Regions from separate parts of the Yersinia sp. KBS0713 genome, predicted to be linked through region 3. Evidence: predicted binding sites of a transcription regulator. Region 3 holds the regulator's gene; each other region holds the start of a gene.

Region 1 (8,303 bases), 790 kb from region 3:
ATTCTCTTTTAAGGCCCGGTAACGGGCCTTTTTATGGTGAAAATATAACATTATCAATGGGCTAATCAGTATCATGCCTCAGGGGTGATCGTAAAATTCAGTGTGTCGCTATAACTACCTTTATCAGTAGTTTCAGTGCTATAAACCTCAATTCTAGGTGACCAACATGCCTCATTTTTGTGTCGTGCTAACTCAACCCAATTTCCTTGCTCAGGTAGAACGACGATGTCCTCTTGATAGTCATTGCCATCTAGAAATATCTTGTAGTTAATAACGTTATTGCCGGATTTTTCAATTAATTTAAAATGTTGACCGTCTGCAGATAACCCATTTGTATTGTCGACGCTAATCACATAACCATCATCATTTATCCCCATCCCTCGGTAGCTGATACATAAGCGATTGGCCTCTGGATGTTTCAGTGGAGCCTCTAAGCCGCGAGCTTTCCTATCGAGCAACGTATCCAGATCAATGGGCTTTAATTCCCATGTTGCTGATTTTAAAATAAACTTAGGGGGAATTTTCAACGCATCTGGTGGTGAACTTGGATCAAAGTCTTTGCACTGATTGCCTAATGGGTTAAAAGAAACACCCTTTGGATCAACAACAAGTAATTGAGCATGGTCATCAATAGATTCAAGAAGGCCAATAGTTACGCCGACTCTTACAGCGGCAAGAGAGCGAATAATATGAGAGGGAACTACAAATGAGACATTATAGAATGCCGTCCCAGTAATAGTTTTAGAGTCAAGTACCCATTCATTATTGGGAAGGGGCGATACTATGCCGTTGCCATTAATAGATAAATTACTGATAGTGGCTGGATAATATGAACTTAATTTATCACCATCCTTATCATAAAGATGGAATGATAATAATGGGTGCAGATCATCAGAATCCTCAGTTTTTTCAGATAAATCATCTACCACATTTGCCCGAAAAGAGACTTCTACGCTGTCATCATCTAATAGTTTTATTGAGCAATTAGCATAGTCTTTGACGAACTCAGGCGCTGCCATCACGGCGGGAGACAGTATTAATAGCAATAGCCCCATAAATAAGTGTTTATTGATTATATTCACTTGGTATATCTCCATAACTGTCAGCTGTTTATTTCGAAGATTAATGTTAGCTGCCCTTGATATTTTCCAGCAGTATCTTGCCCATCAGGTGCCAGGGCCGAAATATGTAATAGATAATCGGCACTATTCTGGCTGGTTGTACCTTTGTCGACAGTAAATTTTTGTGGAATAGCGGCTAACGGCTGTAGATGGCCAGCCCTGCCCCACTTCACCTCGGCTGGCAGGAACGCCAATGCTACTGAATGTGCAGCACTGGTTTCGCGGGTGAGTATTAATGGCGTCTTAACCGAAATAGTGAAACTCTCTGCCTGTCGAAGTTTTACCCTCACTGGCACTTCTGCCTGAAAAAGAGACCGATTTTCTGGGGTATTCTCCAGCTTAATGTTGCTATACCAACCACCGCCTGTCGGATTTTCGATCTCAATTCTTTCTGGTGCAGTGACATCTAATTTGACATCAATACTTCCTAGCGGAATCGGAGCTGTCGCTGAAGCTACCTGACAGAGAAGTAATAATGATATGGCGACTATTGTGATAATTTTCATAACGCTCCTTGTCTTTAATCGACAGTGCATCTCAAGCTAAAGGTTTTATCCTCAATCATTCCCTGTATATCTCTGGCTGCCAGTTGCCGACGTTGCTCGGGATAGAGATTAAAATCTTTGATATCCTGGCCTTGGGCTATTAGTTGGTGCCACCGCAGACGGGTATTACCGATATTTTGTAACTCTATCCCCCCGTTGACACAGCGGTGCTCCCACTGGTGCTGCGATGATGCTGGCAAATGCCTGATCAACCCCATATAACTTAATTGCACACCTAATACCGCCCCATGACCGCCCTTAACCCGCAGGTTTTTTTCAGGGGCCACTGATAACCGATAGACCTGCTCTTTCTCCGGCGCTTGTAGCGCTTTCAGGAGTACTCTTCCGCTCTGCTTGGGGCCGAGAGTCAGTTTGGCTGGAACGGCAAACAGTGACGGCTGCAGTTGTTCCCCAACTGCGGTCAATGATTCTTGCTCGGGTGATACACCGGGGTTATTGACTTGATATAGCTGGACCGTGATGTATTCGGTCATTGAGCTGCGATTGATAACATTTACCACAGCATTGGCCTGTCGCATCTCCAACACATGTGGCTGAATATCAATGGCGCCAAATGCACTGAGCGGTAGCAAACTAACCGCAATTAAGAGTAAAAGGTTCATTATCTACCTTCCCGCTAAGCTGTTTGACTGGCAAGGTGATCGGCGTGCCAGGGTATAGATTCAGGCTGTCAGCCAGTTTGGAGTCATTGGGTGATTTGAGTTGTTCAAACTTACTGTGGACGCTACCTGTGGAACTCAGCATCAAACGGTTGTCGGGCATACATTGATGCTGCCAATGGCGAGTTTGTGCCGCTAGAGGTGGAACATGGTGAATCAGCACCCCATAACCAATACTGATAGTCATAGGCGCGTGAATTTTACTTTTATCGGCTTTGTTCACAACGGCTTTGGTCTCGACTATCGGATCGATATATAGACGATAGAGTGTTTCTTGCGTTGGCGATTTTAGCGGTAATAACTTGATATCCCGCTTCTGTTTCGGCCCTAATGTAATTCGGTTAGGGTTAAAAATCATTTCAGGCTGAGGAATATCACTAATCAGGGTTTTTTTCTCTGGATTGATACCTGGGTTATCGACCCGTTGCAGTGAGATATCTAAATAGAGTGGCTTATCACCGCTGTTATAGACTTGTATCGTGCGGTGTTGATCCAGTGCATTAACCGTAGTTTTGACGGGAATGACTGATAATTGCCCGTAAGTTGCAGTAATTGGCAGCAACAGTAAAAAAGCGGCTGATAGTAACTTATTGTGTTTCATTATAATTCCTGTTGATGTTAATTCGAGTGGCACTGGTAAATATGATCATGCTGCCGACGCATATCGCAGCGATAACGGATTGAGCCATTTTGGACAGTAATTTCTCTCAATATGGTATTTGAACTAATGGAGAACAGCCCATTAGGGTGGACGGCATCACCTGTCTCCTGAATAACTCCGCTGACGGGTTGCCCACGGAGATCTTTGAGGAATCCGTTGTAAAGCAGGCTTAAACTAATGTCTGCTTTACTGGAGAAGACCTGCCCGGGGTGCGCCCGTACAATATTGACCGGTAGCTGAATATGCATATCCAGATCACTACGGTCATTATGAGTAGAGATAAAGAAACGATCCTGATAGCGGGGAATCGGTATGGCATAGAGGCCGCCGCCCGTTATTGGATGGCCTTCTGCCTGGAAGCTATAAGGCGTATCTGATAATTCTGGCGTTTCTATTAATAGTGCCGAGCCGCTGTAGCTACTACGCCCCAGAGCTACCCCTTGTGGGCTGACGGCGAGCATACCGTTATAACTGATCCCACCATTGGCTATTTTGCTATCAATACCTACTCGGGCGGATATATCTCCACGGCTTCCACTACGATGCGCAAAGCTGCCGATACTATTGTTACTCCCACTGGTACTGCCATTAATACCCAAAGAGCTGGTGCCATGGTTATCGGTGAACTCTTTTTGGTAACTGGCACTGGTGGTTAACTGTTGCTGTGCATAGACGCTGTTTATGCTGGCGCTGCTCTGCTGGAAAGAGAGTGTAGTATTGAGAAAAACACCATAGTTATTATCGCGATAGCTATAGCTATTTGTTCTGTTCCACAGGCCCCCTTTTTGTACGCCAAGGGAGAGGTTTAGGCCAAATTGTGGGTGCCGCCAGTCCCAACTGCCCTGAATACGGTGCTGTCTACTGCGTTCATATTGATTAAATTGGTAACTGAGTTGAGTTGGCCCAAAGCGACGACTGTAAGATACAGATGTACTGCCGTAGTTTGGTGCATATATTGATACATCTGGTGTTTGATATCGAGCTACTGATAGATAGCCTAATATAGTATTCCCGCCATTCAAGCGCAGATATCCACCACCATGTTTTTCACCAGACATCATGCCAAGGGTCGGGGTAATCGTCAGATCGGAGAAACCCCATGGGCGCGATATATTCCCTTCAGCGGCCCAGTGATGGGCATTATCTTTAAGCAGCGAAATATTTGTTTGTAGATTTTTTATATTCATACTGCGGCCAAATTGCACTAAATAAGGGTGAGCTCTATAAGGGTGATCTCTATTAGGATTTTTATTGCGTACCGTCCCTTTTCCCATGGTGACAAACCAACCATTATTGGTTTGAGTACTGATATTGCTGATGATTTGGCTTTCCTGGCTGATTACGCGGCCAGTATTATCTACTAAGCGAATTTCAACGTTATAATAGCCGCCAGGCAGTTGATTATAATTAATTTCATTGCGGCCCAGTTGTGCAGGAATACGACGAGTAAGTTGATTATCGCGGTAAATCTCAAAATCCCCATCCGCAGTGGCATATAACACCAGGCTACCCGCAGAGGGCTTATCAAGAGCCAAATAGCTTTGGCTACCCAAGGTGATAAATTGGTCTAACGCCGGGTTAAGTAAGGTGTGAATGCTACCGGCGCTGTTATCTAGACTATTTTGCCTGCCTGTTCGTAAATAGAGTGTCTGAAAGTTCTTTTGTAGATACCAACTATCAATTCCTTTCTGGGTTTGGTGTTGGTACTGGGGGGTGTTCCTTTGCAGATAATTACTCTTCGAACGTGTGGTGTTATAAAACCAATTTATAAAACCATATGATTGCAAAGGCAAACCAATATAGCCCTGACCACGACCAGATATAGCTCGGTAGTTTTTGGCCGTCATGCGCAGATCAAAAGATTGGTTATGCACCAGGCCCCACGTAGTCGGTGGCATCAAGTAGCGGTTGTTGCTATTGTTTATTGTGATGACATTATTAATTTTATCCAGCATGATATTATGGCCAGATAAAATATAGTCACAACCATTTTGACATTGTAAATAGGGGAGTTGAGCTAGGATCTGTTCTAACAATATAATTGATTGTTCACTAACATTGTTGTTTCTATATTTTTGCTTGTCAAAACTTAATTGCTGTTTATCTTCTGAAAAAAATAGCGGGCCAGGCAAGGTTTTGCCATCTAACACGCCAATTAATTGCAGTGTATTATTTTCTTCAGCGGCAGAGAATCCTGCAGGGACTAAGTACTCAATGGATATATCTTCTGCCCACGCTGGATTAAATGTAGGAAATAATAAAATACATAAAATCAACTGATTGTCTTTTAGTATCTTTGCCATTGGATTCCATTCCGCGATTAATTATTATAAAATATGGTCTTGCTTAGGGTTAAATGCTTTTTTAATTTAACTAAAGTATAGGCTCCACAACGAGCTTAATTGTTCCTTTATATATTTTGGTGTCAGATAGGGGCGTAACACTCATTCCAAATTTTTTGTCTATGTTGTCGATAGTGATGTGTTATCAATATTTTTTACTGCCATTTAAGGATAATTAACTCAATGGTTCTAAGGTAAAGGTAAGTATCCCAGTGTATAACTCTCCCGCCTTTATAAGGACAGACCCTGGTATAGCTTCAATCCTTAGCGGTATTAACAAAGGGACTACATCATCATTACCTGGTAGAAGTATTGATACTTTGTTAATTTTTACGGGATTGGCAGATAATAAACGCTTCTCCCCGTTATTTGTACTAATAGATACCTCCATGGGAAAGCCTTTATATCCCCTCCTCGTAAGCGTTGTCAATTCAGCGTCGTCGTTGATACTCAGATTATATCCCTGCTTAGCATCAGAATTATGTCTTATTTTAAGACTTAAGGCACTGCTCATGAAACGAGGCGCATGGCCATTATAATCTCCATATTCTAATACAATGACATCTCCCGGTGCAGATTTTGTCAGGCTCACGATATCCAATTCTAATATTGACGGAATTGTTGCTTCAACTTTAATCTCTTTGGTCACTGGCGCTGAGTAAACAACTGTGCTGCTAGCAAACATTACCATGACAACAAAGCGCAAAATCCATATCCATTTCATTGTAGTAATCACTCAATTTTCATAGCGTGAAAAATGCAGCCGAGAACTAAGTCTCCCAGCTGCATCTGTTAATCAAATAAATATATACAGCATGGTGGTAATTAAGAGTTAGGTTCTAAAGTAAGTTTAAGGGTGCCACTATATGTATCTCCTCCCACAGCATCAATTGGTGTTTTACCCGAAATAACTAAGTTAACATCTTTGTTAAGATCGTCATTTCCGAAGTCAATAACCTCGCCAACCTTCAGATCGTGTGTACCCAGTTTTAGGTCAATCTTGCCAAAATCTTTTTTGGTTATTTTTTCTTCTAGCTTGAGTTCTTCGGTCATAGTAACCTTCAAGCCGTCACCGTTGCCTCTGAACCTGACTGGCTGAGTTATTGTGTAAGCGCCGTTATCGGGGTCGTGCACCATTTTCAGAGGGGTGATATTAATTGCCTTCCCCTGAGCATCAGTCATATCTAATGTCGCCGGGATTGTTGCTTCAACTATAATATCTTTGGTTACTGCGTTTGAATAAGCCGCTGTGCTGCTAGCCAATATTGCCATAGTCATAATAGATAGTAGGGTCTTTTTCATCATAAATTCCTAATAGTCCTTTAATGTTTAAATGAAGCCTTGCTCCAGATGATACCTGAGAAGGCAATATCATACTCTATGATGCTTATTTGATGGATATATATAGTAGCGATAATAGGTTGGGCGTTAATAGAATCGCATTAATATAATTCATCCATCAGGGCGAGGTGATGCTATCACGGCATATCAGGTGGCTCAATAATTAACAGGTCGCATTAAGGAGAAAAAATTAATCTGAGTAACTGCTGAGATATATAAAAATTATATTTATCACTATGAGTAATCTAATGTGCTAATGCATTTTGTTAATTGACTCTTTATTAACTTAGATTACAAGTTTATTTAATTAATCCTAGCGTTAAAAAGTCATTTTTGTTTTTCCATTAGTGACTTGTCATTTTTATGTCATGTAAAAGTTATATTTCTGTCACTAAGTGGTGTCATGTTTGCTTTCGAACAAAATTGCTCATCCACTGCAATTGATTGAGGTGAGTCAGACAGATTTATTCAGGGGCCGGATTATGTTTAATAATACTATTAGTAAAACATCGATTTGTATCGCGCTGACTTTAGTATTTAGTGCCAATGCCATGGCGGTAACGGAGATTCCTTTTTGGCACTCCATGGAGGGGGAGTTAGGTAAAGAGGTGGATTCATTAGCTGACCGCTTTAACCAGTCGCATAGCGATTATAAGATCGTCCCTGTCTATAAGGGCAACTACGAGCAGAGTCTGGCGGCGGGGATTGCGGCTTTCCGTTCCGGTAAAGCGCCGGCCATTTTGCAGGTTTATGAAGTGGGCACGGCGACCATGATGGCCAGTAAGGCGATCAAGCCAGTATTCCAGGTGTTTAAAGACGCCAATATTAATTTTGATGAATCTGTTTTCGTGCCGACAGTAGCCGGTTATTACACCGACGCCAAAACAGGTCATTTGCTATCCCAGCCATTTAACAGCTCCACCCCAGTGCTGTATTACAACAAAGATGCCTTCAAAAAAGCGGGTCTGAACCCGGATCAGCCGCCCAAAACCTGGCAAGAGCTGGCGGCAGATACCGCTAAGCTACGGGCTGCGGGTTCAAGCTGCGGCTATGCCAGCGGTTGGCAGGGGTGGATTCAAATCGAGAACTTCAGCGCCTGGCATGGTCAGCCGATCGCCAGCCGGAATAATGGTTTTGATGGTACTGATGCGGTGCTGGAGTTCAATAAGCCATTGCAGGTGAAGCATATTCAACTGCTGTCGGATATGAATAAAAAGGGTGATTTCACCTATTTTGGCCGCAAAGATGAGTCGACCGCCAAGTTTTATAGTGGCGATTGCGCCATCACCACCGCCTCTTCCGGTTCACTGGCCGATATCCGCCAATACGCGAAATTTAACTATGGTGTTGGCATGATGCCTTACGACGCCGATGCGAAAGATGCCCCACAAAATGCCATTATTGGTGGGGCCAGCTTGTGGGTGATGGATGGTAAAGATAAAGAGACCTACCAGGGGGTAGCTGAGTTCCTGCAATATCTGGCTCAACCGGAGATCGCGGCTGAATGGCACCAGAAGACCGGCTATCTGCCGATCACCACCGCCGCTTATGAGCTAACCAAGCAGCAGGGCTTCTATGAGAAGAACCCCGGTGCTGATGTTGCTACGCGCCAA
Region 2 (8,303 bases), 1.1 Mb from region 3:
ACAATGCGCCAGATAACTTCCCAGGTGGTGCAGCCAATGCCGTAAGCGGACTCTTTCATCATCACCGGCGTTTGTTCAAACACATCGCGCATCACCGCGGCAATGTAAGGAATAATCATGATGGCTAAGATGACACCCGCGGCCAGAATGCCGATCCCGAATGCGGGGCCAGAGAACAGTACCCCCACTATCGGGATGCCGGACATTACGTTGCCGACCGGTTCCTGGAAATAGCGAGCAAAGAGGGGCGCGAAGACAAACAAGCCCCACATGCCATAAACAATACTGGGGATCGCCGCTAACAGTTCGATTGCGATACCGAGCGGGCGTTTTAACCAGTTTGGGGCCAATTCAGTTAAGAACAAGGCGATACCAAAACTGACCGGAACTGCAATGATCAGGGCAATCACCGAGGTGACCACAGTGCCATAAATTGGCACTAAGGCACCAAACTGTTCCGCCGGGGCATCCCACTCTTTGGTCCACAGGAAGGCCCAACCAAACTTCTCGATGCTAGGCCAGGAGGCAACAATCAGTGAAATGATGATGCCGCCTAGCAGAAATAGGGTAATCAGCGCAGCCAGTTTAACTAGCGCACTGAAAATGATGTCACCGTATCGACTCGGTGCTTTGATCGTCGGCTTGTCAGCCATAGACTCTCTTCTCATCTGAGTGTTATACCCCCTTCGTACTTGAAGCCGCAGGGGTGTTGGCTGCGTTCACTAACCCGAATCACTTACACCAGTAAGCTCATCGGGATTAGCTCAATTGCCGCCTACCTGCAACTCCAATGACTTTGGGTATAAGGTAATTTTATAAATAACTTATTACAGGGAAAACTAACTTCAATCAGAAGATTGGTTTGCCGTTACTGTCTTTAATCTGAGTCTTCCAGGCAGCACGGACTTGCTCAACAACTTCGGCTGGCAGTGTGGCGTAATCCAGCGCGTTAGCTTGCTTAGCACCGTGCGTATAACCCCAATCAAAGAACTTCAGAACTTCAGTGCCGTTAGCTGCATTTTTCTGCACTTTGTGCACCAAAATGAAGGTTGTTGAGGTAATTGGCCATACATCATCACCTTTCTGATTGGTTAAGTCTTGAGCGAAGGTTTTGCTCCAGTCTACACCTTTAGCCGCTGCACTAAAGCTCTGCTCAGTCGGGCTAACCGGTTTTCCATCAGCAGAAACCAGTTTGGTGTAAGCCAGGTTATTCTGTTTGGCGTAAGCGTATTCCACATAACCAATGGCACCCGGCAGACGCTGAACGAAAGCAGCGATACCGTCGTTACCTTTGCCACCTAAACCGGTTGGCCAGTTAACTGTAGAGCCTGCGCCCACTTTCTCTTTCCAATCTGCATTCACTTTCGCCAGATAGCTGGTGAAAACGAATGAGGTGCCAGAACCGTCAGCACGACGAACCACCGCGATATTTTGATCAGGTAATTTAACACCTGGGTTCAATTTAACGATTGCCGGGTCATTCCACTTTTTAACATTGCCCAGATAGATATCACCCAGTGTTTTACCATCTAATGTCAGTTCACCGGATTTAATGCCAGGGATATTCACGGCCAGTACCACACCGCCAATCACTGTCGGGAATTGGAACAAACCTTCAGCAGCCAGTTTTTCGTCTGCTAATGGCGCATCAGAGGCACCGAAATCAACCGTGTTGGCGATAATCTGTTTCACACCACCGGAAGAGCCGATCCCCTGATAGTTAACTTTGTTACCTGTTTCTTTCTGATAAGAATCTGCCCACTTGGCATACACCGGCGCGGGGAATGTCGCACCTGCACCTGTCAGGCTTGCAGCAGCGAACGCGGACAGGGTTGTCATAGATAAAGTCGCTGCCACAATGCTGGCTACGGTGGTACGCATCAGTTTCATAATCCCTCCTAATGGGATATTAGAATTAACTCTAAATTGTTTTCATCAGATTAAGTATGGTGCAGGAGGGAAAATAGGGCACTTTAATGACAGAAAAATGTACGTAATATTTCAGTTATATGACAATCAACAGAAATGTAAGTAACCTAATGATTAGCATCTATTTTTATACCAACTCTGTTTGAGTAGCCAACACGATAATTAAGTTATTCGACGAAAAATAGTATGGCCGCCACGCGGGATAGCAGCAATGAAACGAAATGCGAGTAATATGCGTATTTTGCTATTTTATGAATAATGGTCGCAAATAGTGTTACGAGTTTGGCAACACTACGAGGTTTTAACTGCTGAGAACTCCTGCCAATACTCGGTAAGATTTACCTGATAAATCATGATAAGAGACTGAAAAATAATGAGTAACAATAACAACCTCACTAGCGCCGAAGAGTCTGACGATGTGTTGCGCGTAGTGCAGGTGTTGAAATCACCCAAATTAATGACGCGTGAGTGTTTGGCCGGGATTGTGACGGCGCTCGCACTCATTCCTGAAGTGATCTCATTCTCTGTCATTGCCGGTGTCGATCCGAAAGTGAGTCTGGTCGCGTCGATTGTATTATGTCTGACACTCTCTATTTTGGGTGGCCGCCCTGCAATGGTCACCGCCGCCGCCGGTTCAGTCGCACTGGTTATAGGCCCAATGGTTCATGCACATGGCGTCGAATACATTCTGCCAGCGGTAGTGATCGGAGGCGTCATTCAAATCCTGTTCGGTATCACCGGCCTGTCTCGCATGATGCGCTACATTCCCCGCTCGGTGATGATTGGTTTTGTAAATGCGCTGGGCATCCTGATATTTTTTGCTCAGGTGCCGCACGTCTGGGGGCAGTCGGGAATGGTATGGGTGATGCTTATTATTACCCTGCTCATTGTTTTGCTACTCCCGCGCATCCTCAAAACAGTCCCTTCGCCACTTATCGCGATCCTGGTCGTCACTGCTGTTGCCTTGTTGATGGGTTACCGACTACCTAACGTGGGTGATGAGGGGCCGATGACTCCCGGTTTACCGGGGTTCACTCAGCTTTTGGTTCCGCTGAACTGGCAAACACTACAAATCATATGGCCTACAGCCTTGAGTATCGCCTTTGTCGGGCTGATGGAGTCACTGTTAACGGCGAAACTGGTCGATGACATCACTGATACGCCATCCAGTAAGCGTCGAGAGTCCTGGGGTCTCGGGGTCGGTAATATTCTTGCTGGTTTTTATGGCGGCATTGCTGGTTGTGCGATGATTGGTCAAACCATTGTCAATGTTGAGTTAGGCAAAGCCCGGAGTCGCGTTTCAACTGTCGCAGCAGCCATCGTCTTACTGCTGCTCGTCACTGGCCTGAGCAATCTGCTGGCACAAATCCCGATGGTGGTGCTCGCAGGTATCATGATGGTGGTCGCGGTGAAAACCGTTAACTGGCACAGCCTACAACCGGCGACCCTAAAACGGATGCCCTGGTCAGAAACATGGGTGATGGTGCTCACTGTGGTGGTGACAGTATGGACCAGTAACCTCGCGCTGGGGGTACTGGCTGGAGTTATCGTTGCCATGGTGCTGTTCGCCCGCCGTATCGCCCATGTGATCCACGCCGAGCGGACAATAAGTGATGATGGAGAAAGTGTGCGCTATACCGTGCGCGGCCCACTATTTTTTGCCAGTAGTAACGACCTGTTCGAGCATTTCGATTATGCCCATGATCCTAAAAAAGTCATTATTGACCTCACACATGCGCAGATTTGGGATGCTTCTACTGTTGCCGCTTTGGATGGCATTGAGTATCGCTATCAACGTCATGGGGCCAGGGTAACTATTGAAGGGCTGGATATGCGCAGCAGCGATTTTCATCGTCGCCTGACAGGCAACTTAAATTAATCATAAAAAACCCGGTATGCTTTTTAACCAACATACCGGGTTTTAAGATCGATAACTCTTTTGTTATCCCACAACACCTATGGAATAGTTATCGCGAATTATTCAACCGTGACTGATTTTGCCAGGTTACGTGGCTGATCCACATCAGTGCCCTTAATTAAGGCGACGTGATAGGACAATAGCTGTAGCGGCACAGTGTAGAAGATAGGGGCAATAATCTCTTCCACGTGAGGCAACTGAATGATTTTCATCCCTTCGCTATCAGTGAAACCGGCATCTTGATCAGCAAACACATACAGCAGGCCACCACGTGCGCGCACTTCCTCAATGTTGGATTTCAGTTTTTCCAACAATTCATTGTTTGGTGCGACCACAATGACCGGCATATCAGCATCAATCAATGCCAATGGCCCATGTTTCAATTCACCGGCCGCATAAGCTTCCGCATGAATATAGGAGATCTCTTTCAGTTTCAATGCACCTTCCATCGCGATCGGGTATTGATCACCACGGCCAAGGAACAATGCATTGTGCTTATCGGAGAAACCTTCAGCCAGCGCTTCAATGGTTTTATCCAGAGACAGCATTTGCTCAATACGGGCAGGCAGTGCCTGTAGCGCATGAACAATATTCTGTTCCAGGCTGGCATCAGCGCCTTTCAGCTTACCAATACGACCCACCAGCATCAGTAAAACTGTCAATTGAGTGGTGAAGGCTTTGGTTGAGGCTACGCCAATCTCAGTACCCGCTTTAGTCATTAACGCTAAATCTGATTCACGCACCAGTGAGGAGCCGGCTACGTTACAAATTGCTAATGAACCTAAATACCCCAACTCTTTTGATAAGCGCAGAGCAGCCAATGTATCGGCGGTTTCACCCGATTGAGACAGAGTGATCAACAGGCTGTTAGGGCGCACAGCTGATTTGCGGTAACGGAATTCCGACGCAATTTCCACGTCGCAAGGCACACCAGCCAATGACTCGAACCAATAACGCGAAACCATACCGGAGTTGTAAGAAGTCCCACAGGCAATGATTTGAATATGCTGCACATTAGCCAGCAGAGCATCAGCTTTTGGACCAAGCTCAGAGAGATCAATCGCACCATGATTTAAGCGGCCTTCCAGCGTATTTTTAATCGCCATTGGCTGCTCATAAATCTCTTTCTGCATGTAGTGGCGGTACACACCTTTATCACCGGCATCGTATTGCACTTGAGATTCGATTTCAGGGCGCTCAATCGCATTGCCCTGCTTATCAAAAATCTCAATGCTGCGACGAGTGACCTCAACCACATCACCCTCTTCCAGGAAGATAAAGCGGCGAGTCACTGGCAGCAGGGCCAGCTGATCTGAGGCGATAAAGTTTTCGCCAACGCCACAACCGATCACCAATGGGCTACCTGAGCGGGCAGCGACCAGGCGGCTTGGATCACGACTATCCATCACCACAGCACCGTAAGCGCCACGTAATTGCGGGATGACGCGCTTAACGACTTCCAGCAACGAACCACCCTGTTTTTGCTCCCAATGTACCAAGTGAGCAATAACTTCAGTATCAGTTTCAGAGCTGAAACGATAACCACGGCCAATCAATAATTCACGTAAAGGTTCGTGGTTTTCAATAATGCCGTTGTGAACCACGGAGATATAGTCAGAAACATGAGGGTGCGCATTCGCTTCTGATGGCTCACCATGGGTAGCCCAGCGGGTATGTGCAATCCCAGTACCACCATGCAGTACCTGATTTTCGGCCGCGTCAGATAGTGCCTGAACTTTACCCACCCGACGTAAACGGGTCATGTGACCTTCAGCATCAACCACGGCTAAACCCGCAGAGTCATAGCCACGGTATTCAAGACGACGTAAACCTTCGATCAGAATCTCAGCGATATCACGTTGCGCTACTGCGCCAACTATTCCACACATCTGTTTTATTCCTATGTAAGGTTCTGTTAGAACCTTGTCGATGTCAGTGACCTGATTTTCCGGATTTTCCGGGTTCCCCGAGCCTGTAGAGTTGGGGATTATTATGTTTTGTTCTGTATTCTCAGCTTGAATATATTGGCCAAAAATACAGGGCAAAACACCCCTTCAAAGCAGAAGACTTCACCTTAAAGGGGCTGTTTTAAATAGTTATTTTTTCTTCACCGGACGTTGCCAGCCCTGAACATGTACCTGCTTAACACGGCTGAGGACTAACTCATCTTCAGCGATATCACGGGTCACGGTCGTCCCCGCAGCGATGGTGACACCATTAGCAACAGTGACGGGAGCCACCAGCTGAGTATCAGAGCCAACAAAGACATTATCGCCAATAATCGTTTTAAACTTATTAGCTCCATCATAGTTGCAAGTTATGGTCCCTGCGCCGATATTTACGCCAGAACCAATTTCAGCATCACCTAAATAGGAGAGATGACCCGCTTTCGAGCCTTTGCCCAAGCGGGTTTTCTTGATTTCAACAAAGTTACCGACGTGTGCGCCTTCCGCTAACTCAGCCCCTGGGCGCAAGCGGGCAAATGGGCCAACAGTACAGCCGGCATCCAGACGAGAGTCCTCCAAAACCGTGTAAGGGCTGATTTCTGAATCATCGCCAATAACACAATTTTTCAGCACACATCCAGTCCCAATACGAACCCGATCACCTAAAGTCACATGGCCTTCAATGATGACATTGGTGTCGATAGTGATATCGCGCCCATGTGTTAATTCTCCGCGCAAATCAAAGCGCGCAGGGTCCAGTAACATAACCCCCGCTAACAACAGTTTTTCTGCTTGTTCGCACTGGAATACCCGCTCAAGAGTCGCCAATTGCAGGCGGTTATTGACACCTTCAACCTCACTCAGACGAGTAGGATGGACGGTAGCAATCTTCTGTCCATCAGCATGGGCCATAGCAATAATATCGGTGATATAAAACTCACCCTGAGCATTGTTATTATCTAACCGCGATAACCAACGTTTTAGGTCACGCCCGTTCGCCACCAATATTCCGGTGTTGATTTCATTGATCTCGCACTGTGCATCGCTGGCATCTTTATGCTCAACGATCCCCACCACATCACCATTTTCACGCACAATGCGGCCATAGCCACTTGGGTCATCCAGCTTCACCGTCAACAAGCCAATGCCACCTTGCGGCTTAGCGGCCAACAGGCGTTGCAGGGTATCAACAGAGATCAACGGCACATCGCCGTATAGCATCAACACATCTTCATCATCAGAAAAATGTGGTGCGGCTTGCTGCATTGCATGCCCTGTACCAAGCTGTTCCGCCTGCAATACCCAGTTCAAGGAGGGATCAGACAGCCTCTTTTTCAGCAACTCGCCACCGTGTCCGTATACCAAATGGACATTTTGTGCGCCCAGCTTCATGGCCGCATCAATAACATGCTGAACCATCGGCTTACCTGCCAATGGGTGTAACACCTTAGGAAGGTCGGAATACATGCGAGTTCCCTTACCTGCGGCAAGGATGACTACACTCATTGAGCTGTTAGACATAAGCAACCTGATAACTCCAATTTAATAGACGGAAGTAAACCTGTTTGGCGAAATAATTACTACATATTTCTCAACGAAAAATGGACTCAACCCGCATGATTAAAGGGTTGTAGCCACTGACCATGTAACGAAAAAATGTGGCAAAAAGTGTCTGCGATCAGCGACGTTTTCTGCCCTCTTTTTGTCAAATTACATTCACTCATTCAGGCTATTAACCACTTATTTTACGTCAAGAAATAAGAAGTTTTCAGAAAGAAACTCTTTTAGTTTAGCTTAGGATTAATTAAGCACAGAATAGGTGATTGAGGGGCGAGCTTCAGACAGTAGGTTGGGGGATTCGTCGCGGCTCTGCAAAGTGGGGATAAAAAAATGCCAATCAGCTTACTGACTGGCATTCTATAGACAATAATTTATAAATCAGTGCGTTGCCGATCAGATATCCGTAAGGAAAATCTAAAAAGCCACATGATATAAAATTACATCGCTTTCCTGGTCAATTCGATTACGCGTAATTTCGCAATCGCTTTCGCCAATTCAGCGGATGCCTGAGCATAGTCGACATCACCATGGGAGTTATTGATATGGGCTTCTGCTTTGCGCTTAGATTCCAGCGCCTTAGCTTCGTCCAGATCCTGCCCACGAATAGCAGTGTCAGCCAATACGATCACAACACTCGGTTGCACCTCAAGGATGCCGCCAGAAAGATAGATAAACTCTTCCTCACCGAACTGCTTAACGATACGTATCATGCCAGGCTTAATGGCAGTGAGCAGTGGGGCATGGCCAGGGAAAATCCCCAGTTCACCTTCACTACCCGTCACCTGAATCTTTTGCACCACGCCAGAGAACATCTTTTTCTCTGCGCTCACAACATCCAGATGGTAAGTCATTGCAGCCATGTCACCCTCCAGTCAACAGCGTTACAGTTTCTTGGCTTTTTCCACTGCTTCTTCAATGGTGCCAACCATGTAGAACGCCTGTTCCGGCAG
Region 3 (8,303 bases):
ATTACGACGAGCAGCGTCACTGTCTAGCTGATTGCGCAGCTCACCTTGGCGTAGTGTGTTGGCTTTTAGCTGTGCCGAGAGTTGATCCGACTGTTGCTGCAATATCGCCAATTCAGACATCTGATCGACGCCCGACGGGCACTGTTGCAAATGTTGTTCCAGCGCTTCGTTGATTTGCTGCTGGCGAATATGGATTTGTTGTTGCCGCTCACTCAATTGCTGTTGCAATTGCTGCAGACGTTGTCTCTCTTCTTCGCTCAGCAACGCGGCCGTCAGGGCCGCTTCATCTTCGAACGCGCTTATCTCCAACGCCTGCTGTAACTCAGCTTGAGCTGCCGCCGCACGCTGCTGATTATGTTGATATTGCTGCTCTAATCCCGCCAACTCACCGGATAACCGGTTGAGCTGGGATTGCGTTAGTTGTAGAGCTTCCGCTGCGTTTTGCTGTGCCAGATCCACCTGCTGCTGCTGTAGGCGTAACAACTGGCGCGCTTCGCTAACAGTGCGGTTGCCAAACAGGGCATCGCGCTGCTGCTGATATTGTTGTAGCAGGGCCTCAGTTTGTTGATGCTGCTGAGTCAGCTCAGTTAATTGATCTACGCCTGCTTGTAAATGGCGGCGCTCATCTTCAATCCGCGTCTCCAGTGCTTTTTGCTCCAGCACCCGTTGTTGTTGCTCTTGTTGATACTGCTGCCAGCGTTGGCTCTCCTCTTCCCGCAGTACCAGCCAACTCGATTGCTGGTCAGCTTCAGGTATTGAGAGCGATAATTCAGCCAGCGCATTATGCAAGCACTGATGCATCAGTGCTAACTCATCCTGCTGGCGCTGATGCTGTGCTAATAACTTCTGGTGAGATTGCTGGGTATCATGTTGACGCTGCGTGATTAATGCCAACTGTTGCAGATGTTTTTGCTGCTGCTGTTCAGCTTGAGCCAGAACATCCTTAGCTTGCTGATATTGTTGATTTAAACGCTCATGCTCGGCCAGTTTTAGCTGGCATTTTTGCTCTAACTGTTCCTGCTGTTCTAGCCAGGTCACTAAAGCTGCAGGCTCATTCAAGGCAAAAGTCAGTGCCAATGGTTGTGCCAATGTTTGCCAGCGCTGTTGATATTCAGCCAGTTGTTGGCGATGGTGCTGTAACTCTTGCTCCACACGCTGCTGTTGTTGCTGCACACTTTCTACCTGAGTGCGCAATTCGGTTCCGGCGGTGAAGAGTTGCTCGACTTGAAGGCGAAGTTCTTCAACGCGTTTAGCCGTTTCTGAGGGTTTTACCGCCTGATACGCAGTAACGGCGGGATGATCTAGCGCCCCACATAGTGGGCAGGCTTCTCCAGATTGTAGTTTGGCCCTTTCCGCCTCTAATCCGGCGATCTGTTTTTCGCGCTCCCACAAGCTTTCCAGATCTGTCAGATGCTGTTTTTGCTGTTTATATAACTGACGTTTTTCTGCCAACTGCTGTTCAAGCAGTTTTAACTGTTGCTGCTGGCTAGCGAGTTGCTGCTGTTGTTTATCGATTAGTGACTGAACTTGTTGCGCCAAAGGCGATAATGCCGCTAATTGTTGCCGTGTGGTTCGTTGTTGCTGGAGTTCGCCCCATTGTTGGCGTAGTTGTGCTGAAGGTTGTTGTTGCTCAAGCACTGATAATTGCTGCTGGATGCTACCCGTCTGCGAACTGGCTTGTATCAATACTGCTTGTTGTTGCTTGTCTTGCTCATTCAGCGTGTTGATTTGTTGCTGTAACGTGTTCAGCAATGTGACCTGTTGCTGTAGCTGCTGTTTACTTTCAATTGACTGTTGTTGCAGTATTTGCCGTTGGCGGAACTGTTCACGCCATAAAGGGAGGTTTTTCTCCCAGTGTTGATGGTGGGTATGCAGGTGTGCATATTCCGCCAATTGTTGTAGGCGCTGATGGTTTTTTAGTTGCTGCTGCTCATTGAGCTCAAGCTGCTGTCTCTCTTGTTGTTGCTTACCCTGTAGCTGCTGCAATTGCGTAGCAAGTTGCGCCAAGGTGTGCCGCTGCTGTGCAATAGTGTTATCCAGCGGGACGACTTTTTGTTCGATCACTGCTTCTTGCTCATGCAACTTTGCTGCCTGCTGTTGGCGAGCCAAATTGGCTTGCTCTAATGCTTGAGCCAGTGGTGTCAGTTGCGTCTGAAGTTGCTGCTGTTGTTGAGTCAGTGTGGTGATACGTAGTTGTATTTGTTGCAAATCTTGTTGGCTACGTGAGCGTTCCCGCAGCAAGGGGCGCAACTTTTCAGCGGGCTCACTTCTGGCTAGCCGTTGCAGCTCCGGCTGAGCTTGCTGGAGAGTTTGCTCAATCAGTTTTTGTTGCTGCTGATATTCCAAGGCGCTCTTTTGCTGCTGTTGCCAATGGGTTAGCCAGGTTATTTGGTGTTGATTGACTAACTGATCTGCGGTGAGCTGTCTCTCTTGTTGATCGAGCAAATCTATCTGCTGCGATAGGGTTGATCGTTGTTCTTCATTTAGCAGTTCAATACCGGTTGCCCGTTGGTGCAAGGTATCCAGATCGGTTTTGGCCTGCTTATGCTGTTCGAATACATGCTCTGATAGACGCCCATAGATGTCGGTGCCCGTTAGCTCTTCCAATAGCTCCGCGCGGTCATTGGCGTCGGCATTGAGAAATGCGGCAAATTGCCCCTGTGACAGCATCATAGATTTGGTAAAGCGGCCAAAATCCAGGCCGGTTATCTCAGCAACCCTATCGAGTTTATCACGCACTTTATCGGCCAGAATCTTGCCGCTTTCACATAACGCCAGTTCAACTTTAGGCGCTTGCAGATTCCCTTCGGGGCTGTTTTTTGCGCGACGTTGACTCCAAAATGCGCGATAGCGGGTGTCTTTCACCTCAAATTCAACTTCGGCCAGTGATTCTGCGGTATGGCGTGTCATTAGCTCATTTTGGCTGGGCGTGACATTCAGGCGCGGTGTTTGGTGGTACAGCGCAAGGCAAATCGCATCTAATAGTGTGGTTTTCCCCGCCCCGGTGGGGCCGGTGATGGCGAATAAGCCGTTGCTGGCAAACGGCTCAGCAGTGAAATCTATCTTCCACTCCCCTTGCAGAGAGTTAATGTTTTTTAGCCGCAGGCTTAAAATTCTCATATCGGTTGCTCCTCTGCGGCATCTTTACCTTGCGTGATCTCTTCCACCACCTGACTGAACATTTGGCGCATCCGCTGCTGGCGTGGTTCGGCTAAATCTGCCTCCTGTGCGAGCCTACGTTCAAATACATCGGCGACACTCAACTCATTGAGTGTCTCTTTCTCTTGCCGCTCAATGCTGTTGTTACGCTGCTCTTTACTGCGACGTAATAGCACGACCTCAACGGGTAGATCTGCGGTCAGGGCCTGAATCCGCCGTTGAATATCAGTGAGATAGTCTTTGGTGGCAACTTCGATATCCAGCCAGACCGGTAAGCCCTGATGATCAACAAATTTAGCCAACTGCTGCTCTATTTGCTGCAAATCCCCTTTAATGAGCTGCATCGGCTGAAATTGCGGTATGAATAGCGGGGTCACTGATGCCAGGGTCTGTTGGGCAAACTCCACCAGATAGACACTTTTCTCTTTGCTCAATTCATCAAAACTCAGGGCAATGGGGGAGCCGCTGTAACGGATATGCTCGGTTTTAGCCACTTGCTGAGCCCGGTGAATATGGCCCAACGCAATGTAATCTGCTGGTGGAAATGCTTGAGCGGGGAACGCATCCAGTGTGCCGATGTAGATATCACGAACCGAGTCTGAGGTGGTGACACCCATGGTGGTGAGATGCCCGGTGGCAATAATAGGTAGCGGCAAACCCAGTTCGGTGCGCAGTTCAATGGCCCGCTGATATAACGCCTGATAGTGGGCAGCAATGGCTTCTTGCAGTGCCAGCTGTTTTTGCTCGCCAGATTCGCCGGCTTGACTGCTCACCAAGTCCCGTGGTCGTAAGAAGGGAATTGCACAGAGTAAGGCCGCAGGTTGTTGCTGATGGTTTTTCAGCGTAATAATTTGTTGTTCGAGATTGCGACTGGCACAAGAGATCACCGTGGTATTCAAATAGGAAAGCAAGTCACGTGATTCATTCAGTGTCGAGACTGAATCGTGATTCCCCCCTAGAACAACCAACTGGCAGCCCGTGGGCTGTAGCTCCACCACGAAGCGGTTATAGAGCTCGCGGGCATAACTAGGTGGGGAGCCGGTATCAAAGATATCACCAGCGACAATCAGCGCATCTACCTGATTTTCTTCAATCTGCCTAATGAGCCAGTGCAGAAATGCCTGGTGTTCGGCAGCCCGGCTTTTGGTGAAGAAGTGTTGGCCTAAATGCCAATCAGAGGTATGGATAATGCGCATAAATCTCCCGCACGGCAGGTTATCAGTCAAAGAGAGTGGCGCTGATTATAAACGCTGACCGCAGGATGTCGCGGCTAAAACAGTCGCTTGAAGTAAATCTCCGAGACGTCTCGCAAACTTGGCTGCTGCATTTTGCAATTACTGTAAAATTTATCACTATGCTTATTGCGGGTAGAAGCGCGATGTTTTTCATAAAAATGTCACAAAACTGACGCATAATGGCTCCCGAAATCAAATAGTGACCACTAACTTACTGGCAGGGTTGATGATGGCAAGACGCATACTGGTGGTGGAAGATGAAGCGCCAATCCGTGAGATGGTGTGCTTTGTGTTGGAACAGAATGGTTACCAACCATTAGAAGCCGAAGATTATGACAGCGCAGTCACTCGTTTGTCGGAGCCTTTCCCTGATTTAGTGCTGCTGGACTGGATGCTGCCGGGTGGCTCGGGTATCCAATTTATTAAACATATGAAGCGCGAAGCATTGACCAGAGATATTCCGGTGATGATGTTGACAGCCCGTGGCGAAGAAGAAGATAGAGTCCGCGGTTTGGAAGTGGGTGCTGATGACTATATTACCAAGCCTTTTTCGCCGAAAGAGCTGGTGGCGCGCATCAAGGCGGTTATGCGGCGGATATCGCCAATGGCGGTGGAGGAAGTGATTGAAATGCAAGGGCTAAGCCTTGACCCCTCCTCACATCGGGTGATGGCTAACGAGCAAGCTCTGGATATGGGGCCGACCGAGTTTAAACTACTGCACTTCTTTATGACCCATCCTGAGCGTGTTTACAGTCGTGAGCAGTTGCTTAATTATGTCTGGGGCACTAACGTTTATGTAGAAGATCGGACGGTTGACGTGCATATTCGTCGACTACGCAAGGCGCTTGAAGTTGATGGTCATGACCGCATGGTACAAACTGTCCGGGGAACTGGATACCGTTTCTCAACGCGCTACTGAGTTTTCAGTGCCGGAGAATTCGTTGTGTTAGAACGTTTATCGTGGAAAACGCTGGCTTTAGAGCTGGCCCTTTTTTGTTTGCCGGCATTACTGCTGGGTGCTTTTATCGGGTATCTCCCTTGGTTATTGCTGATATCCGTGCTCGCGGCGCTAGTCTGGAACTTCTATAACCAACTTAAGTTATCTCACTGGCTGTGGTTAGACCGCAGCATGACCCCGCCTGCTGGCCGTTGGAGCTGGGAGCCGCTATTTTACGGCTTATACCAGATGCAACTGAGAAATCGTCGGCGTCGGCGCGAGTTGGCACTACTCATCAAGCGCTTTCGTAGTGGTGCCGAATCACTGCCGGATGCGGTGGTTATCACCACCATTGATGGCAATATCTTCTGGTGTAACGGCCTGGCTCAGCAACTGCTTGGGTTTCGTTGGCCGGAGGATAATGGTCAGCATATTCTTAACTTATTGCGCTATCCAGAGTTCAGCCAATATCTGCAACAGCAACTCTTTTCCCGCCCACTGACCCTGCAATTGAATAATGGCTATTACGTTGAGTTTCGCGTGATGCCTTATTCAGAAGGGCAATTACTGATGGTCGCCCGTGATGTGACCCAAATGCGTCAGTTGGAAGGGGCGAGGCGTAACTTCTTTGCGAATGTCAGCCATGAACTGCGCACCCCCCTGACAGTATTGCAGGGCTATTTGGAAATGATGCATGACCAGGAGTTAGCCGGGCCATTGCGGGACAAAGCACTCGGGACGATGCAGGAGCAGACCAAGCGCATGGATGGGCTGGTTAAACAGCTATTGACGCTATCACGTATTGAAGCTGCACCTAATGTGGATATGAATGAGCGAGTGGATATTCCGTTGATGCTAAAAGTATTGCAGCATGAGGTACAGGCATTGAGTAATGGCCGTCACGAGATCACTTTTCGGGTGAATGAGCAGTTAAAGGTGTTTGGCAACGAAGATCAACTGCGCAGTGCTGTCTCGAATCTGGTCTATAACGCGGTTAATCACACCCCTGAGGGCACCAAAATTGAGGTGTGTTGGCAGCAAACGCCACAAGGCGCACACTTTCAGGTCAGCGACAATGGGCCGGGAATTGGCCCGGAACATGTGCCACGGCTGACCGAGCGTTTCTATCGGGTGGATAAAGCGCGCTCACGGCAAACGGGCGGTAGTGGGCTGGGGCTGGCGATTGTGAAGCATGCATTGAGCCACCACGATGCACGTTTAGAGGTGATGAGTGAAATTGGTCTGGGCACGCGATTTATATTTACCTTGCCGAACCGGTTGATTGTTCCCGCAGTTTTAGCCGAAAATGCAGTCAAATCCTAACACTGCATGGATACTAAGCTGATGAGATGGGGGAAATGGGCGCTGTTCACTGCCATGCTAGGGGTTAGCTGTGGTGTTCTTGCGCAACAGGTGGAGCTATCACCGATGACGGCCGGGCACTCATCACTGCCCGTTTCAACAGCTGATACCTTGTCAGGTAATCTTTCCAGTGTCGGTTCTGATACCTTAGCCAACTTGATCTCCTTGTGGGCTGATGATTTCAATCAGCACTATCCCGGTGTTAATTTGCAGATACAGGCCGCAGGATCGTCCACTGCGCCTGCCGCGTTGGCAGCTGGGGCCGCTCAGCTCGGTCCTATGAGTCGGCCAATGAAAGCTGGTGAAGTTAGCGCATTTATCCAGCGTTATGGCTATCCGCCGCTGGCGGTCCCAGTGGCCGTCGATGCATTGGTGGTTTTTGTTCATCAGGACAACCCACTGAATAAACTGACTTTATCTCAGCTTGATGCCATTTTCTCGCAAAATCGCCGCTGCGGAGCACCTCGCCCGATTCAGCGCTTTGGTGAATTGGGGTTAACAGGTGACTGGGCGAATCGCGCTTTGCAGCGGTATAGCCGAAATTCAGCCTCAGGAACCTATGGCTACTTTAAGCATCGAGTGCTGTGTGATGGTGACTTTATGAATAATGTCAATGAGTTGCCTGGTTCAGCCTCCGTGGTGCAAGCAGTGGCGGGGTCATTAAATGGCATTGGCTATGCCAGTATTGGTTTTCGTAACAGTGGCGTTAAGCCATTGGCTCTGGCGACTACTGGGCAGGATTTTGTCTTGCCGACACCTGAAAATGTTAAAGATGGTCGCTATCCCTTGTCGCGCTATCTCTATATTTATATCAATAAGGCACCGGGCCAGCCGTTGGAACCGCTGACTGCGGCACTCCTTGAACGAGTTTTATCGCCAGAAGGGCAAAAACAAGCTACCCATGATGGCTATCTGCCTCTACCTCCTGATGTATTGACTCATACCCGAAAAGCATTGGGCTTTGCTGGCTAGTCTGCTTTCAATATCACTTTTCGCCCATACCATCGGGCGCTGTTTCCTGCGAATAAAACTCTCGGGTAACCGGTGATATTTTCAACCGATGAGTAGAGGGAGCAGGGTAAGAGTGACCATAAATTGTTAACTATTGGATATAAATGATACAAATCTTGTGGTGCATATTTCTCTAAATCTGGCACGATTAACTGGTTTGGTGAAATTATCTGGATGATGACTCTGCTTTTATGATCCTCACTTGCCTTTCCCCGCTATAAACTGTCTACTTACCGCCGTTGTTAGCCTATTCCACCTGCAAATAACTTCAAAAATACTGCATACTGACGAAATAGATTGCTTATTAACCGCCGGAGTTTGCGTTTATCAGAGCTTTGTATTGTTTCGATCACGTAGGGAAGGCCACAGCTTAGGACTTTTTCTTTTGATCATTTTAACTAGGCAACGCACATCACTATGAGTCATCGTTTATCGTCTAAAGATATTATGGCATTAGGTTTTATGACCTTTGCTCTATTCGTCGGGGCCGGCAATATCATCTTCCCGCCGATGGTAGGTTTACAATCGGGTGAACATGTTTGGATGGCAGCACTCGGCTTTCTGATTACCGCGGTTGGGTTACCGGTAATTACAGTTAT
Region 4 (8,303 bases), 1.2 Mb from region 3:
ATCAATGATGATTTCGCCAGCACCGATGTGGTGTTGGTGATTGGTGCTAATGACACCGTTAACCCGGCAGCGCTGGAAGATCCGCGCAGCCCAATTGCGGGTATGCCAGTGTTAGAAGTGTGGAAAGCACAGAGTGTGATCGCCTTTAAACGTTCAATGAACACCGGCTATGCTGGCGTGCAAAACCCATTGTTCTTTAAAGAGAATACTCAGATGCTCTTTGGCGATGCCAAAGAGAGCGTAGAAGCCATTTTACGCGCACTGTAGTGATCGGGTAGTACAGACGAAGGGCCACATTATGTGGCGCTCAGACTGCTGACGAACCCCGATGACGCGATCTGGAACGGAGAGGACGGGTAGAAGAGTAAAGCGTCCGCGCCAGGGATGGCGCGGCTCGAGCCTCCAGGGAGGGATTTACGGCGTCTTTACGATCTAGCTGTTCTCTCCTCAACCGGCACTTTGTCAATAACCTCAGGGCCACATTATGTGGCCCTTTTTTAGCTTAATGATGAGGAAGTAGGGAAGGGGATCTACTCGGTATCATCCTGATCTTCATGGCCTTCTATCGGGCAGGTAAATCCTTCTGGCTTAATGGCCAACAAATCACATTTAAGATGGTCGATCACATGTTCGGTGGTGTTGCCAATAAAGGCGGCAGACAATCCGGTGCGGCCTAACGTCCCCAGCACCACCACGCCAGCCCGCAAATGCTCAGCCAAATCAGGGATAACCTCTTCAGGTAATCCTTTCTCTACGTGGGTGAATTTCTCATCGATACCAAACTGCTGGCGCAAGGCTTTCATCGCCACCAAATGTTGACCACGAATAGCATCGTTATAGACGCTCGGGTCAAAATCAGGCAACTCAATGGCGATATTAATCGGTGTAACCGGATAGGCACTGATCAAATGCACTTGAGTTTGGTTAACATTCTCGGCGAGTTCGAGGGTCTCTTTAACTAACCGCAGATTGAGCGGGTCATGAAGTGGGTCTTCGCTTGAGAGGTTGACGGCCACCAGCGCGGTGCCACCCTCCGGCCAGGGCTGATCTTTGACCATCCAGACCGGGCATGGACATTTGCGCAGTAAGTGCCAGTCAGTTGGCGTGAAGATGATCGACTCCAGCCGGTCATGTTGATGGGCCATTTTTAGCAACAAATCGTGTTTGGCTTTCAGCACTTCCTGAATAATGGCTTCATAGGGGCGGTTATGCCACACCACTTTGATCTCAATGGGGATACCGGCATCAATATAGAACCGACACTGCTCGCTTATCCATGCAGAACGCTGGCTGATAACCCCTTTACGCATTGCGGTGCGCTCATCAGGTGACAGCAAGGTCGTCATATCATATGACAGATCATAAATAGGTAAAAATGCTTTAATTGTGCCGCCATTGCGCTGCACAAGGTAAACGGCACGTCTTAATGCCGGTTGATCATCCTGATTGGGGTCAATAGCAACCAGAATATTCTGATACTTTGCCATAGAGTCTCCTTACAACCGTGAATTAACAGTATGTTAGTTAAAGAGTAAACCATGAAAGTGAAAGTGGATAGCTGGGAAAGAGAACCAGATCAATTATATTGATCTGGTCTACGATGATATTACAGCGTTGCTCTTGGGTTACCGGCTAATTTGCCCAAGGCTTCAGTATTCTCGATTGTGATATATTTACCTTTCACACTCAGAATTTCGCTTTTCTGGAAACGGCCCAACAAACGACTGATGGTCTCAACCGTCAGACCTAAATAGTTGCCGATATCACCCCGTGTCATGGTGAGGCGGAACTCACGCGGAGAGAAACCACGTTGCGCAAAACGGCGTGACAGATTATAGATAAAGGCCGCCAGACGCTCTTCTGCATTCTTTTTCGACAGCAGCAAAATCATATCTTGATCCCCTTTGATCTCGCCACTCATCAGGCGCATCATCTGCTGACGCAGGTTGGGCATCTTGCCGGATAAATCATCCAGCGTATCAAACGGGATCTCACAGACCATTGAGGTTTCCAGCGCCTGTGCAAAACTTGGATGCTGCAAATTACTGATAGCATCGAAACCGACCAAATCGCCCGCCAGATGGAAACCAGTGATCTGCTCGTCACCCTCTTCGGTGATGGTATAACTCTTGATGGTCCCGGAACGGATGGCATACAGGGATTTAAGTTCATCACCTGCTTTAAACAGCGCCTGTCCTTTCTGAATAGGTTTTTTCCTTTCAATGATATTGTCGAGCTGATCCAGCTCATGTTCATTTAAGGTAAACGGTATACAGAGCTGGCTAATACTGCAATCCTGACAGTGAATTGCACAACCACCAGACTGAATACGTCGGATTACGCGTTTTTCCGGGATCATAGGGTATTCCCAATAATATTGATATGCGTCAATTTTAACATCTTTTCTGGCGTCTGATAAGTGCAAGAACGGTTAGCATGCTAAAAGATAACCCTCATGCATTAATAACCAGCGTTTTCGCTCCACCCCACCGGCGTAACCGGTCAATGCACCTTGCTGCCCAATCACCCGATGGCAGGGAACCACAATCGAGATAGGATTCAGGCCATTCGCCATGCCGACGGCGCGCGAAGCGGTTGGCCGATTGATTCTTTGTGCCAATTCGCCATAGCTAATGGTTTCGCCGCAGGGTATTTTCCGCAACTCCTGCCACACCTGACGCTGAAAATCAGTACCGGCGGTTTTCACCGGCAGATCGTCAATGATGCTCAACTCGCCAGCGAAATAGCGCTGCATACAGTCACTCAGCCCGCCGGGATTGCGTTTCTCCACCAGGGTAAAACTATCCGCGCGGTAATGATGGTGTAGCAACTTTAGCAGGCGCTCATAATGGTCGCTCCAATCAATGGCCCGTAGCCGGTGCTCTTCGTCTGCTATCAGTACCAGTTCACCCTGCGGGGTCGCCATCCGATCAATAAAAAATCTGTTCATAACTCTCCGCTACATCGCTGCCATCGGCCGATAAACATTTTGCCGATAATTATTGCATGAAATAGGGCTTCACTAGCGACCTATCATGGTGCCAAGTTAAAAACCTGCTTTTATCGTGATGATAATCGCATAACGCAGAAAGTTTAGTTATAAGGCCAGGGTGGGTGAAACGGCGATTAGTCGCTAGGATGCCGGGCACAGCTGTTACCACAACTCCTCAATACACTGAATGATCCCGCATAAAGGGTGATAATAGCTATTTGGCGTAGAAATGATGTGCTCTAGGTTCATGACCAGAGGCTATTAATTAGCTATTATCGGCATAATCATCATCTCCTATTTGCCACATAATATTCATTAAGGTTGATAACCACGTGGAATCGGAATCGAAACCTGCACGCATCCTGATCAGCGCCTGCTTGATGGGAAAACCGGTGCGCTATAACGGCAGTGCACTCCCTGTCAGCGATGACATTATTCAGCGCTGGCAGGACGAAGGGCGCTTAGTTCTCGTCTGCCCGGAATTAGCCGCCGGAATGCCAGTACCACGCCCGCCCGCTGAAATTCAGCAAGGTAACGGTGAGGCGGTGCTGCAAGGGCAGGCGCGGGTGATTGAGCAGTGGGGCAATGACGTCAGCCGCGAATTTCTGCAAGGGGCTTATCAGGCATTGGAGTTGGCGCAAAAGCACCATTGCACATTGGCAATTTTGACTGAAGGTAGTCCATCTTGTGGCAGTAGCCGTATCTATGATGGGCACTTCAATGGCAGCCAGCGTGCCGGTCAGGGGGTCACTACGGCACTATTGCGCCGCCATGGGATTACAGTTTTCAGCCATCTCCAACTTGAGCAGGCGGATGAATTTTTGCGAAGCTCTTCGCAGATTCAGGTTAAAAGCGAATAAATGTCATAAAATATCGCTATGCTGTATAAATAAACAGTTGTTGTGCGAAATCGTAATTTTGGTCACTTAATCTTTATTGAAATCATTCAGTCGAGGTAACGATATGACATTTAAAATAGTAGAAAAACAGCCGAAAAAAGTCGTCAGCATCCGGCTCATTGGCCCCTATCACGAAACTATCCCGCTAGGTTTTAAGCAACTTTCATCACTCTACTCCCAGCACCAGCTTCCCGCTATAGAGTGGCTGGCGCTCTACTGGGACAATCCAGAAACCAATCCTCCGGCTGAATTACGAGCGGATGTTTCCCTGTCTGTTGCTGATGACTATATTTTGCCGACACAACTGGGTGATCAACTGACACTGCAACAGATCCCCGGCGGTCTGTACGCGGTCTATCACTGCCGCGTGACAGACGATGATTACGCCAAAGCATGGGGTGAATTGTATCATCATCACCTGCCGCAAAGTGGTTATCGCCCGGCGGAAGGGGCATGTTATGAGGTCTACCTCAATGATGGTTTGACCGACGGCTACTTTGATATCGATATCTATCAATCCGTCGAGAAAGCACTTTAATCGCTAGTAGCAGCCGAGCAGAACAGTTCGGCTGCTATCGTGGTCACAGGTGTGCCGTGCTGCTGTAAATATTGCGGTGTCGCACAGGTGGCTTGTGGTAGCAGTGCGACGCGGCGAGCCACCATATCGCTATCTTGCAAATTACCGACACGTAACAGATGAAACCGCTAAGAGAGCATCTGGGGGGTAACCTAACAGCAGCAGGAATAATTAATATCGACTGTCATAAAAGCGTCATTCGCTTGTTCTAGTATCCGTTGTAACCAATTAATACAAACTGTATTACTGTTTTACAACAAGGAATTATACTGATGCAGAACCGCGAATCCTCTTTTATCCGTCGTAATTCACTATCCGTGATCGCGTTATCCACCCTGATGCTAAGTAGCACGTTATTCACACCCAATGCCATTGCTGCCGCCACCGGTCTATATGATCGCAGCGCCCAAGGGGATATCACGCAATTTGGTGGCGCGCGCCGTTTGACCGGTGATCAAACCCAGGCACTTCGCGATTCGCTCTCCAATAAAACAGTGAAAAACGTCATTTTACTGATTGGCGATGGTATGGGGGATTCAGAAATCACCTCGGCACGTAACTATGCCATGGGCGCTGGCGGCTTCTTTAAAGGGATTGATGCCCTGCCGCTGACGGGGCAATACACACACTACTCATTAGATAAGAAAACACAAAAACCGGATTACGTCACTGACTCCGCCGCCTCTGCTACCGCATGGTCATCCGGCGTGAAAACCTATAATGGTGCCTTAGGTGTTGATGTGTTTGGTAAAGATCAGGTCACGTTACTGGAACTGGCTAAAAAAGCGGGCAAAGCAACCGGCAATGTCTCTACCGCTGAATTGCAAGATGCCACCCCTGCGGCGCAGTTTGCTCACGTCACTGGGCGAAAATGCTATGGCCCAGAAGAGACCAGTGAGAAGTGCGGCACTAATGCGCTGGAAAATGGTGGACGTGGCTCCATTACCGAGCAGTTGATCGCCGGCCGTGCTGATGTCACCCTCGGCGGTGGCGCTAAATCCTTCAGCCAAGTGGCCAAAGCGGGTGAATGGAAAGATAAATCCTTACGTGACCAAGCCTTGGCCCGAGGTTATGTGATTGTCGAAAATCTTGATGAGCTGAATGCCATCAAACAAGCTGACCAACAAAAACCGCTGTTGGGGCTATTCAGCGCCGGCAATATGCCGGTGCGCTGGCAGGGGCCGAAAGCCTCCTACCATGGCAACCTAGATAAACCGCCGGTGGTTTGTGAAAACAATGCTGAGCGCACCAAAGAGGTTCCAACCTTAGCGGTCATGACGGAAAAAGCGATTGATCTGCTGAAAACCAATGAGAAGGGCTTCTTCTTACAAGTGGAAGGGGCGTCAATTGATAAGCAAGACCACGCAGCTAACCCTTGCGGCCAGTTTGGTGAAACTGTCGATCTGGACGAAGCGGTGCAAAAAGCATTGGAGTTTGCCCGCGCTGACGGTAATACATTGGTCATTGTGACGGCAGACCATGCGCACTCCAGCCAGATTATCGAAGCCGATGCTAAAGCGCCTGGTTTGACCCAGGCATTAACCACCAAAGATGGGGCGGTAATGGCGATAAGTTACGGCAACTCTGAAGATGATTCGCAAGGGCATACCGGTACGCAATTACGTATCGCCGCTTACGGCCCGCACGCCGCAAATGTTGTGGGTCTGACGGACCAAACTGATCTGTTCTTTACCATGCGCGATGCCATGGCAATTAAATAAGTCATCATCCATGGCGATTAAACAATCCCGGTATAGTTATGGCCGGGATTTTTCGTTTTTATTTCCGCTATTGCATCAGATTATTGTGCCTCAAGGCTCTCAGCAATCATCCCCGGATCAGCAATTTTCTTAACTAAAGAGAGGAAAGACATCCCCCAGTTATCGGCATGAGCAGCGCCATCAAAATCCTGTTCAAATATCAATTTCTCACCTGAGGCATAATTCCACAGTTTGCCAGCAAACCAGGAGCAGTTATTAATGGGCGTATATGCCCCATTTTTTGGATCTTTCACTTCCATACCCATAATATTTGCAATTGCATAACTTTCTTTATTTAATCTGGGAATAATAGTTTCCTCCAAGGTGGCTGGATGTTTTCCAGGATCGGTTAAAGGTACTGTCCGTTGCAGATGGAACCTCCGCTCGGGGCTATCATTTCTATCGGATGCAATACCATTTTTCACAAAACCATATTTTTCATGATAGGCATAGGTGGTACAATCGCCTTTTTTAGCACTATAAAAAAATATGATCCAAGCATGACCAAAACTACCACCACCAAATAGTTCCGTCAGCACTTTAACAACAGCCTTAGCTCGATTCTCTTTATCATCGGCAGGGAACTGGTTTGCAGCATTGTCAGCGATTTTAATCACTTCATTTAAATCTGAACGCTCGGCAGTACGGTTAGTGCGAATAGATAATTGAGGGTAGCGGACACTCGCGTCTCCAGTTGGCGCATATTTGTCATTTGAAATACTAAATAATTCATATTGATTTGACATGATTATTTTCTCCTATCTATCAACAGATATATAAGTGTTGGTTTTAATTGCCAACATAATCATGCTACTACCACCGACAATACAATGACCTTAATTATCTCTATTAGGGGTGGGCGGGGAAATGGAAAGTATCTTGGTTTTCAATTGCTTTAATTGCGGGCCAGGGCAAGCCCGCGACATAAAACTCACAATAAAAAACTAAATGCGGCCATAAAAGGTCACTCTGGCCGTTTCGGATAACGCAATATTTGGCTGTGCATTATAGGCCAACACCACCAACATGCGCGTAATATCCCCTTGGGTGGGGGTGACACGGTGAATAGCATTTCGCCCACGGAATAACACCAAATCACCGGGTTCAATCTGCAATGTTTTAGGGACAATCTGTTGATTTAATAATTGTTCCACGCCGGCGTAATTCATCTCGCCATTATCGGCATCACGCATCTCTTCAATATATTCAAAAACGCCACCGGCCTGAGGTTTTTGTACCAATAAAGTAATAGCAAACGACGAGTTATCAAAATGCCAACCCAGCTCCTGGCCTTGACTGGCATAGTGTAAGTTAATTGATGAAAGCGAATCTGCGTAGGGATAGAGCTGATTTTCATCTAATACAGCACACAGAAAATCTTGAAAATCTTTGGCGTCATAGAGTGTTCGTAGTGCGGAATTCGCCGGGATCTCCTCATCGGTAATACAGCCTTTTGACGAAGTGACTAACCGATTTCGCGGATGGTCGGCGGGGAAGGCGGGGTCTGGCTTGGTTAGATAAACATTATGCTGATTAGCGGCATAATAGGCTTGATACTGCTGTTCGATCCCCTCCTGCTTAATGCTGGCCAGCACCGGAGGTAATAAAAAGTCCGATAATACCAGTACACCGGAGGTTTCAAGGGTGCTCTTACACTGTGCAATGAACAGCGCATCGTTGATTGGATGGGCGGCCATATTAATAATTTCAGCTAATTTCTGCATATATCCCACCGTGGTGCTCAATGTTACGGGTTGATGTTTCACCAAAAGCTACGGAATTTATGCCATGGTTGCATAGACTTTACTAGCTGAATGCATAATCAACTGGCATAATTGATTTATTAGAGGCTTAAGCCTACTGTATTGTTGTCTGGACAATATTTAAATTTAAAACTGACTTATTACTTAACCTATAAATTTGACTTAAGTACAAATTAAGGCTTTTTATACGCTTTTTTACTCTAATCCATTGCTAACTAAAGCGTGTATAAAAAGAATTTTTTATTAAAAATCGCCATTAAAGGCAGTATAAAAATTAGCAGTTTAAGATAGGGGCATATAAAGCATCGTGGC

The links. The regulator PhoB, encoded in region 3, activates phosphate uptake and scavenging genes when phosphate is short. The targets are predictions, from matches to a motif close to CTGTCATAAAACTGNCNNAT.
Region 1: ugpB (sn-glycerol-3-phosphate ABC transporter substrate-binding protein UgpB) is a predicted target of PhoB. The motif match lies at 7,041-7,060, and genes of this name have one in related genera.
Region 2: pstS (phosphate ABC transporter substrate-binding protein PstS) is a predicted target of PhoB. The motif match lies at 1,997-2,016, and genes of this name have one in related genera.
Region 4: phoA (alkaline phosphatase) is a predicted target of PhoB. The motif match lies at 4,650-4,669, and genes of this name have one in related genera.

The regions. Positions count from the first base shown of each region.
Region 1 covers NZ_CP042173.1:4,183,776-4,192,078, reverse strand. Annotated here, with positions in the region: gene FFE93_RS19865 (hypothetical protein) at 72-1,082, opposite strand; gene FFE93_RS19860 (fimbrial protein) at 1,103-1,621, opposite strand; gene FFE93_RS19855 (hypothetical protein) at 1,642-2,289, opposite strand; gene FFE93_RS19850 (hypothetical protein) at 2,261-2,947, opposite strand; gene FFE93_RS19845 (TcfC E-set like domain-containing protein) at 2,965-5,310, opposite strand; gene FFE93_RS19840 (hypothetical protein) at 5,525-6,073, opposite strand; gene FFE93_RS19835 (CS1 type fimbrial major subunit) at 6,175-6,654, opposite strand; gene ugpB (sn-glycerol-3-phosphate ABC transporter substrate-binding protein UgpB) at 7,173-8,303, shown strand, end outside.
Region 2 covers NZ_CP042173.1:4,507,928-4,516,230, reverse strand. Annotated here, with positions in the region: gene pstC (phosphate ABC transporter permease PstC) at 1-653, opposite strand, end outside; gene pstS (phosphate ABC transporter substrate-binding protein PstS) at 850-1,890, opposite strand; gene FFE93_RS21310 (SulP family inorganic anion transporter) at 2,303-3,808, shown strand; gene glmS (glutamine--fructose-6-phosphate transaminase (isomerizing)) at 3,907-5,736, opposite strand; gene glmU (bifunctional UDP-N-acetylglucosamine diphosphorylase/glucosamine-1-phosphate N-acetyltransferase GlmU) at 5,944-7,314, opposite strand; gene FFE93_RS21295 (F0F1 ATP synthase subunit epsilon) at 7,791-8,213, opposite strand; gene atpD (F0F1 ATP synthase subunit beta) at 8,235-8,303, opposite strand, start outside.
Region 3 covers NZ_CP042173.1:3,398,220-3,406,522, reverse strand. Annotated here, with positions in the region: gene FFE93_RS16335 (AAA family ATPase) at 1-3,120, opposite strand, end outside; gene sbcD (exonuclease subunit SbcD) at 3,117-4,355, opposite strand; gene phoB (phosphate response regulator transcription factor PhoB) at 4,624-5,313, shown strand; gene phoR (phosphate regulon sensor histidine kinase PhoR) at 5,338-6,654, shown strand; gene FFE93_RS16315 (PstS family phosphate ABC transporter substrate-binding protein) at 6,676-7,665, shown strand; gene brnQ (branched-chain amino acid transport system II carrier protein) at 8,122-8,303, shown strand, end outside.
Region 4 covers NZ_CP042173.1:2,155,335-2,163,637, forward strand. Annotated here, with positions in the region: gene pntB (Re/Si-specific NAD(P)(+) transhydrogenase subunit beta) at 1-267, shown strand, start outside; gene uspE (universal stress protein UspE) at 531-1,487, opposite strand; gene FFE93_RS10090 (FNR family transcription factor) at 1,607-2,359, opposite strand; gene ogt (methylated-DNA--[protein]-cysteine S-methyltransferase) at 2,432-2,950, opposite strand; gene FFE93_RS10100 (DUF523 domain-containing protein) at 3,373-3,852, shown strand; gene sbmC (DNA gyrase inhibitor SbmC) at 3,956-4,429, shown strand; gene FFE93_RS21710 (hypothetical protein) at 4,426-4,554, opposite strand; gene phoA (alkaline phosphatase) at 4,741-6,189, shown strand; gene FFE93_RS10120 (hypothetical protein) at 6,270-6,974, opposite strand; gene FFE93_RS10125 (2OG-Fe(II) oxygenase) at 7,173-7,952, opposite strand; gene FFE93_RS10130 (TerB N-terminal domain-containing protein) at 8,299-8,303, shown strand, end outside.